2 linked regions of the Natronosporangium hydrolyticum genome follow. The protein of the gene in region 2 binds, or shares a complex with, the protein of the main gene of each other region. Links are inferred from orthologs where the notes say so. Each region holds a gene or a part of one and is shown on either strand. Other genes may lie near its edges.

The links.
Region 1: the proteins of pcrA (region 2) and uvrB are in contact, whole or in part, in a crystal structure (PDB 7EGT), measured with the Thermus thermophilus proteins. The link is inferred for Natronosporangium hydrolyticum from one-to-one orthologs. Residues at the interface, in WP_096412145.1 of Thermus thermophilus: His654, Arg656, Phe657, Gln666, Asp668, Glu669, Lys680, Arg681, Leu682, Ser683, Lys685, Tyr686, Ala687; in WP_096411307.1 of Thermus thermophilus: Glu23, Leu25, Arg26, Asp27, Gly28, Glu29, Arg30, Phe31, Arg55, Glu326, Asp327, Phe328, Glu379, Ser382, Gln383, His398, Gly400, Arg401.

What each region holds. Positions count from the first base shown.
Region 1 is NZ_CP070499.1:3,367,445-3,371,526, reverse strand. The notes cover bases 1-2,938. They hold uvrB (excinuclease ABC subunit UvrB), read left to right. Parts: upstream 1-369; coding sequence 370-2,508; downstream 2,509-2,938. Other genes in these bases: JQS43_RS14955 (M48 family metallopeptidase), read right to left, coding at 2,530-2,938; JQS43_RS14965 (amylo-alpha-1,6-glucosidase), read right to left, coding at 1-218. In the rest of the region: more of JQS43_RS14955, read right to left, coding at 2,939-4,082. UniProt on the Escherichia coli protein: The UvrABC repair system catalyzes the recognition and processing of DNA lesions. A damage recognition complex composed of 2 UvrA and 2 UvrB subunits scans DNA for abnormalities.
Region 2 is NZ_CP070499.1:959,520-964,027, forward strand. What follows is about bases 685-3,697. They hold pcrA (DNA helicase PcrA), read left to right. Parts: upstream 685-1,018; coding sequence 1,019-3,376; downstream 3,377-3,697. Other genes in these bases: JQS43_RS04490 (chorismate mutase), read right to left, coding at 685-730; JQS43_RS04500 (M23 family metallopeptidase), read right to left, coding at 3,444-3,697. In the rest of the region: JQS43_RS04485 (LuxR C-terminal-related transcriptional regulator), read left to right, coding at 1-435; more of JQS43_RS04490, read right to left, coding at 443-684; more of JQS43_RS04500, read right to left, coding at 3,698-4,472. UniProt on the Escherichia coli protein: A helicase with DNA-dependent ATPase activity. Unwinds DNA duplexes with 3'-5' polarity. Translocates on single-stranded DNA with 3'-5' polarity. Initiates unwinding more efficiently from a nicked substrate than double-stranded DNA.

The DNA of each region.
Region 1 (4,082 bases), 2.4 Mb from region 2 along the record:
CGGCCGGTCGCGGCGTCGGGTTGGTGGTGCCCGACCGCCACCGGCGGTTGGCCGTCGAGGTCGACCAGGAGTTCGGAGAGGATCCGCCGGTCGCGGTGGAAGAGCCCTTCGGCGCCGCCCGTCCGGATCTGGCCGTCGGGATCCGAGAGGGCGAGCGTGGGCGCCTGCACGCAGGTGACCAACTCATGCAGGTACGGCTGGGCGAGCGGCGCCGGCATCTGAGCTCTCCTGCGGTCGGGCGGACAATAGTGGCTTTACTGTACATTTATCCGGATCCGTCGGGTTGTTCGATCGGGCGACCGCCGCACCCGCGCCGAGCCGCGGCCGACCTGGGAAGCGATGTCGGGGGCAGCGCGTAGCGTGGAGCCCATGAGCAGCGACGTCCCCGGGAGCCAGATCCCCCGGCTGGAGGGCCACTTCGAGGTGGTCAGCGACTACCAGCCCGCCGGTGACCAGCCCGACGCGATCGCCGGCCTGGAGAAACGGGTCCGGGCTGGTGAGCGCCACGTGGTGCTCCTCGGCGCCACCGGCACCGGCAAGAGCGCCACCGCTGCCTGGCTCATTGAGCGGGTGCAGCGTCCGACGTTGGTGATGGCGCCGAACAAAACCCTCGCCGCGCAGCTCGCCAAGGAGTTCCGCGAGCTGCTGCCGCACAATGCGGTGGAGTATTTCGTCTCCTACTACGACTACTACCAGCCCGAGGCCTACATCCCGCAGACCGACACCTACATCGAGAAGGACTCCTCGCTCAACGAGGAGGTGGAGCGGCTGCGCCACTCGACCACCATGTCGCTGCTGACCCGCCGGGATGTGGTGGTGGTGGCGACCGTCTCGGCCATCTACGGGTTGGGCACGCCCTCCGAATATCTCGCCCGGGCGGTGCGGCTGACCGCTGGCGAGGAGACCGACCGGGACGCGCTGCTGCGCCGGCTGGTCGACATCCAGTATTCGCGCAACGATCTGTCGTTCCAGCGGGGCACGTTCCGGGTGCGCGGCGACACCTTGGAGATCATCCCGGCCTATGAGGAGCTGGCGATCCGGGTCGAGATGTTCGGCGACGAGGTGGAGAAGCTCTATTACCTGCATCCGCTCACCGGCGAGGTGGTGCGCGAGACCGACCAGCTGCTGATCTTCCCGGCCACCCACTACACCGCCGGCCCGGAGCGGATGGAGCGGGCACTGCGCGACATCGAGGCGGAGCTGGCCGACCGGTTGGCCGAGCTGGAGGGGGCCGGCAAGTTGCTGGAGGCGCAGCGGCTGCGGATGCGCTCCAGCTACGACATCGAGATGATGCGCCAGGTCGGCTTCTGCTCCGGCATCGAGAATTACTCGCTGCACATCGACGGCCGGCAGCGCGGCGAGCCGCCGTACTGTCTGCTCGACTACTTCCCGGACGACTTCCTGACCATCATCGACGAGTCACATGTGACCGTGCCCCAGATCGGCGGCATGTTCGAAGGTGACGCCTCCCGCAAGCGGGTGCTGGTGGAACACGGGTTCCGGCTGCCCAGCGCTCAAGACAACCGGCCGCTGCGATTCGACGAGTTTCTGGAGCGGGTGGGGCAGCTGGTCTTCCTGTCGGCCACCCCCGGCCCGTGGGAGCTGGAGCAGTCCGGCGGTGAGGTGGTCGAGCAGGTGATCCGGCCGACCGGTCTGGTCGACCCGGAGGTGGTGGTCAAACCCACCAAGGGGCAGATCGACGATCTGATGCACGAGATTCAGCAGCGCACCGACCGCGACGAGCGGGTGCTGGTGACCACGCTGACCAAGAAGATGGCCGAGGATCTGACCGACTACCTGCTCGAGCACGGCATCCGGGTGCGTTATCTGCACTCCGAGGTGGACACCCTGCGGCGGGTGGAGCTGCTGCGCGAGCTGCGGCAGGGCGAATATGACGTGCTGGTCGGGATCAACCTGCTCCGCGAGGGGCTGGATCTGCCCGAGGTGTCGCTAGTGTCGATCCTGGACGCCGACAAGGAAGGCTTCCTCCGCAGCGGCCGGTCCTTGATCCAGACCATTGGTCGGGCCGCCCGTAACGTCTCCGGCCAGGTCCACATGTACGCCGACACGGTCACCCCGTCGATGGCGGCGGCGATCGAGGAGACCGACCGGCGTCGGATCAAACAGGTGGCGTATAACGAAGCGCACGGCCGGTCGCCGGAGCCGCTACGGAAGAAGATCCACGACATCCTCGATGACATCTACCGGGAGGCCGAGGACACCGAGGGCGCGCTCGCCGGGCACGGTCCGGGCGGCGCGGTGGTCGGCGGTGGTGGCCGTCAGGTTTCCCGGGGTAAGGGTCCGGTGCCGGAGACCCGGTCTCGACATCGGGCGGTGGTGGCCGAGACCGAGGGCATGGCTCGCGCGGAGTTGGCGAAGCTGATGCAGGAACTCAACGAGCAGATGCTCGCAGCCGCCCGGGAGCTGCAGTTCGAGGTGGCGGCCCGGATCCGGGACGAGATCGCCGAGCTGAAGAAGGAGCTGCGGGCGATGGACGCCGCGGCCTGACCTCGGCTCGGTGGCCGGCCGCTATGCCTGGTCGGGGCTGACCGGGCGGGGGCGCTCACTCAGCGAGGTGATCATCGGGGGGAGGGGGCAGTGGAGCATGGCGCAGATGGTGCGCAGCAGCTCCGCCTCGGCGACGGTGAGTGCGCCGTCGTGGCTCACCACGTCGACCATCGCCTGCACCAGGAGCTCCTTGTCGGCGGGGTTGAGCCCGTCGAGCGCCGGCCACACCGACTCGAGCGACCGCACGCCCTCCTGGGGCGGGGCGTAGGGGAGCCGCTGACCCGGAAATAGCCGCTCCGCCCCGGCCTGGAATGCCCGCTGCGCGGCTGCCGGATCTTCGTGGCCGGCCTGGGCGAGGGTTGCGAGCATGGTCGCCGATCCGGTGCGGCTGGCCGAGAGCGAGTAGCGCCGCCGCCCCCAGGACGGCTGCCGGTGCGCCGCCTCGTAGAGCTCCTCGTGGAGCAGCCGGGAGAGGCAGTACTCGGAGACGCTGAGCCGCCCGTCGGCCTGGATCAGCGCTTCCACGCTGCCGGTAATGACCTGCTGCTCCTGCGGGTTACGGTGCCGCAGCGCCGGGAAGGCCACCTGGGCCAGCGGCAGCCGCAGCATCGGGTGCAGCGACGTCAGCGAGCTGCCGGCCTGCCACGCCGCGTCGGCGAGCTGCTGGCCGTGCCGGGCGACCAGCGCCGAGTGCTGGTTGACCCGGACCTCGTGCTGGCTCGACATCAGCAGGCCGAAGACGAGTGGCACGACCTGGGCCGAGTCGTGCGCCTGGGTCAGGAACTCGGCCGGGATCTGTTGCAGGATGGTGCCGGCCTGCGCGTAGGAGTTTTCGGTGGGCGTGCCGACCGACGCCGACACCGCCTGGGGCGCGGTCTTCATCGTGCTCTCGGCCGGGGGCAGGCTGCCGCCGCCGGTCAGGCCCATCGCCCGGTCTTCCTGTGCCCCGGAGGGCGGGGCCTGGGCGTACCGCTGCCGGAGCTGGGCCAGCTCCTGCTCGGTGATGGTGGGGTCGAGCGCCTGGATGCGTTTCAGGATCGGCGGGTGGGTGGCGAGCATGCCAGATAGCCCTTTGCCGGAGCCGAAGAGCATGTGGCTGACGTCCTCGGACTTGGCGTTGCGCAGGTTCGAACCGGCGGGAATCCCGGCGATCTTTTTCAGTGCGCCGGTCAGCCCGGCGGTCTGCCGGGTGAACTGCACCGCCGAGGCGTCGGCCAGATACTCCCGCTGCCGGGAGACCGCAGCCTTGATGATCCGGCCGATGAACAGGCCGATGAACCCCACCGCGAGCATCGCCAGGCCGATCAGCGGCACCGGGTTGCGCTGGCCGCCGCGCACGTGCAGCAGGATCCGGCCGACGAAGGCCAGCACCAGGATGCCGAAGAGCAGCCCCATCAGCCGGATGTTGAGCCGCATGTCGCCGTTGACGACGTGGCTGAACTCGTGGCCGATGACGCCCTGAAGCTCGTCCCGGTTGAGCTGCTCCAGCGCCCCCCGGGTGACCGCCACCGCCGCGTCCGACGGCGACCACCCGGCGGCGAAGGCGTTGATGCCGGGCTCGCCCTCCATGACGA
Region 2 (4,508 bases):
GGGGGCGGCGCGACCGCGGTCCGGTTCCTGGCGCTCTCAGTCTCGGACGCGGCCGAGGATGTGATCGGGCTGATCCGGGCGGGCGCCCGCGGCTACGTCACGAAGAGCATCTCGTCGCAGGAGTTGGCGGCGGCGATCCGGCGGGTAGCCGACGGCGACGCGGTCTTCAGCCCACGGCTGGCCGGCTTCGTGCTGGATGCGTTCGCCGCCCGTCCCGACGCCCCGGTGGCCGACCCGGAGCTGGACCAGCTGACCACCCGGGAACGCGAGGTGCTCCGGCTGCTGGCCCGCGGGTACGCGTACAAGGAGATCGCCAAGGAGCTCTTCATCTCGATCAAGACGGTCGAGACGCATGTTTCGAACGTCCTGCGCAAGCTGCAGATGTCCAACCGGTACGAATTGTCCCGGTGGGCGGCGGACCGCCGGCTGGTCTAGCGGCTGGTTATAGCGGTCCGCGGCCGGCCCGCAGCACCAGCAGACCCAGCTGGGTGCCGACCGGGCCCAGGTCGCGGTGGAAACGGTCGAGGATCTCCCGCTCCCGGGCGAGCACCAACCGGGTGCCGCCGGCGGCGACCCGGGCCGCGCCGACCCGCTGGGAGAGGGCCGCTCGTTCTCGCCACAAATCGACCAGCGCGGAGTCGATCTCGTCGATGCGGGCTCGCAGGTCCGCGATCTCGGCGTCGGGAGAGCTGGCGGTGGGCTGACTAGGGGCCGTGGTGGTGCTCATCATGTCGCTCCTTGGCTGGTCGGTTCGGTCCCCGCCCCGGAGCGCCGAAAGCCCCGGGCTCGGGAGCCCGGGGCTTTCGTAGGTCGTGTTGACTAGGCGCTACCTACGGCTGCCGGACTCCCGGAGCCGTAAAAAAAGTAGAACTTCTGCCCAGTCATGGCTCTGAGTATGCCACACCGGCCGGCCAGCGCAACGACTTCGCCACTATCTGAGATGCGCAGTTACGGCCGGCGGGAACGGCGGTGACCAGCTACCGGTGGCGTCGTAGCCGAGGCATAGACTCGCCAAGCGATGCGCGGACTCTCTGAGACTTCACTCTTCGATGCGCCGGCCGCCCCGGCGCGCCCAGCGCCCAGCCGTGACCCCGGCGCGCTGCTCGCCGGCCTGAACGGGCCGCAGGGCGAGGCGGTCACTCACGCCGGCTCGCCGCTGCTGATCGTCGCCGGGGCCGGCTCCGGCAAGACCCGGGTGCTCACCCACCGGATCGCCTACCTGCTGGCCGCGCGGGATGTCCACCCTGGCGAGATCATCGCCATTACCTTCACCAACAAAGCCGCCGGCGAGATGAAGGAGCGGGTCGCCGCACTGGTCGGTGGCCGGGCGCGGCTGATGTGGGTGTCGACCTTCCACTCCGCGTGTGTCCGCATCCTGCGAGCCGAGCATGAGCACGCCGGGCTGAAGTCGAGCTTCTCGATCTACGACGCGGACGACTCCCGGCGGCTGATGCAGCTGGTCACGCGCGAGCTCGACCTCGACCCCAAGCGCTACCCCGCCCGGGCGCTCGCGGCGCAGGTGAGCAACCTGAAAAATGAACTCATCGACCCGGCGGACTTCGCCGCCGACGCCAAAGGGCCGCAGCAGCGGGCGCTTGCCGAGGCGTACGAGCTTTACCAGCGGCGGCTGCGGGAGGCCCACGCCCTCGACTTCGACGATCTGATCATGACGACCGTGCACCTGCTACAGGCCAAGCCGGCGGTGGCGGAGAAGTACCGGCGTCGGTTCCGGCATGTCCTGGTCGACGAGTATCAAGACACCAACCACGCCCAGTACATGCTGATCAAGGAGCTGGTCGGCGCGAGCGGGGCGGAACCACCGCCGGCCGAGCTGTGCGTCGTCGGCGACGCCGACCAGTCGATCTACGCGTTCCGGGGCGCGACCATCCGCAATATCCTGGAGTTCGAGCGCGACTACCCCGAGGCCCGGACGATCCTGCTGGAGCAGAACTACCGCTCCACGCAGACCATCCTCAACGCCGCCAACGCGGTGATCGACCGCAACTCCGGGCGGAAGCCGAAGCGGCTCTGGAGCGACCAGGGTACGGGCGAGCGGATCGTCGGATACGTCGCCGACTCGGAGCACGCCGAGGCCGACTGGATCGCCCGGGAGGTGGACCGGCTCGCCGACGCGGGGGAAGCCCGCTTCAGCGAGGTGGCCATCTTCTACCGGACGAACTCCCAGTCCCGGGTCTTCGAAGAGGTGTTCATCCGGCTGGGGCTGCCGTACAAGGTCGTCGGTGGGGTGCGCTTCTACGAGCGTCGGGAGGTTCGCGACGCACTGGCGTACCTGCGCGCGGTGGCGAACCTCGACGACACCGTGAGCGTCCGGCGGATCCTCAACACCCCCCGGCGGGGGATCGGCGACCGCGCTCAGGCCTGCGTCGAGGCGCTCGCCTCCCGGGAGCGAATCTCCTTCGGCGCCGCCCTGCGCCGCGCCGCTGAGGCGCCAGGCATCGCCAGCCGGGCGGCGAACGCCTGCCGCGACTTCGTGGGGCTGCTGGACGAGCTCGCCGGGCTCGCCGACGAGGGCGGCCCGGAGGGGGTGCTGGAGGCGGCGCTGCACCGCAGCGGCTACCTCGCCACCCTGGAGGAGAGCACCGACCCGCAGGACGCCGGCCGGTTGGAGAACCTCCAAGAGTTGGTCAGCGTGGCCCGCGAGTACACGGAGCGGGCCGAGAGCCTGGCGGAGGCGCAGCCGCCGACGCTCGCCGGTTTCCTGGAGCAGGTGGCGCTGGTCGCCGACGCGGATCAGCTTCCCGACCCCGCAGACCCGGAGCAGAGCGGGGTGGTCACCCTGATGACGCTGCACACCGCGAAGGGCCTGGAGTTCCCGGTGGTCTTCCTGACCGGGCTGGAGGAGGGGGTCTTCCCGCACCTGCGGTCGCTGTCGGACCAACGGGAGCTGGAGGAGGAGCGGCGGCTGGCCTACGTCGGGGTGACCCGGGCCCAACAGCGGCTCTACCTCACCCGGGCGGTGACCCGGTCGGCCTGGGGCCAGCCGCAGTACAACCCCGCCTCTCGGTTTCTGGAGGAGTTGCCGCCGGAGCTGGTCCGTTGGGAGCGGACCGCCGACGCGGTCACCTCGTGGGGCGGCGTCGGTGGGCGGGCGGAGCGGACGGGGGAGCGTCCCGGGTCGGCGAAGGCGGCGCGCCTGGCCGAACAGCTCGGGGTCTCGGGCGCGGGCCTCACCACCGCAGCCGACCTACCGTCGGTGCCGTCAGTCGAGGCCGGTGACCGGATCAATCATCAGCGGTACGGGTTGGGGCGGGTGCTGGCGGTGCAGGGAGCCGGTGCCCGGGCCCAGGCCCAGATCGACTTCGGGGACCAGGTGCTCTGGCTGGTGCTGCGGCACGCCCCGATCGAAAAGGTCTGACCCGCCCGATCGACCCCCGCCCGGGCGGGGGTCCACCGGGCGGGGGTCGGGGGTCGGGGTAGGTGGCTCAGCAGCCGTCGATGTTCACGCCTCGGTTGCTCATCCACTGGGTGGGCTCCACCTGGTTCCACATGCCCTGATGCACCTCGAAGTGCAGGTGCGGGCCGGTGGAGTCGCCTGTGGACCCTTCCAGCGCGATGACCTCGCCAGGCTCGACGGTGTCACCGACCGAGACTCGGGTCTCGGAGGCGTGGGCGTAGTGCGTGAAGTGCCCGTCCTGATGGTCGATTACGACCGAGATGCCGTAGCCGCCGAAGACCCAGCCAGCGTGGGTAACCGTGCCGGCGCCCGCCGCGTGGATCGGACCACCGTTCGGGTAGGCGAGGTCGACACCGGCGTGCAGCGTGCCCCAACGCTGCCCGAAGCAGGACGTGGTGCGGCCGTCTGGCATCGGATGGACCCAGTCGGGCTGCTCCTCGGTGGTCTCCGAGGGCTCCGGCTCTGGCTCTGGCTCGGATTCCGACTCGGTTGGCTCCGGCTCCGGCTCCGGCTCCGGCTCCGGCTCCGGGGAGGGCGACTCGTCGGGGGCCGCCCCGCGGGCTTCGCCCGAGTCCTCCCGGTCCCGGCCGGACTCGGAGCCGGAGCGGTCACCGCGGTCGCCGCGTTCAGTGTCCTGTTCCCGCTCGGCGAGCGGGTCGTCCGCTCCGTCCGACTCCGGGAGTTCGCTCGCCTCGCTGGTCGCGGGGCTCCGGTCGAAGACCGAGGCTTGGGCGGTGAGTGCTCCGCCAGCGGCGAGCATGAGTACCGCCGCGACCGCCACCAGCGCCTGGCTGCGGCGGGTGGCGGTGGCGGTGTTCAGTAGCCGCCGGCCGTGATCGGCGGCTACCGGGGTGAGCCGGCGGACCTGCTCTCGGACGTTGTCGACGAATTGGCGGCCGTGGTTGCTCGCGGTCGCGATGGCGCTACGACTGCGGTGCCGGATCACGTCGATCCGGTCCCGGTGCTGGGCGCCGCCGGTGGCGGCGCCGGGGTTGGGTTGGTGGTCGCGGTCGGTACCAGGGTTGCTGCGCCCACGGCGCAGGAACTTCTCCAGCACGGGGGAACCTCCGTCAGGGGGTACGCGGGAAGTTCC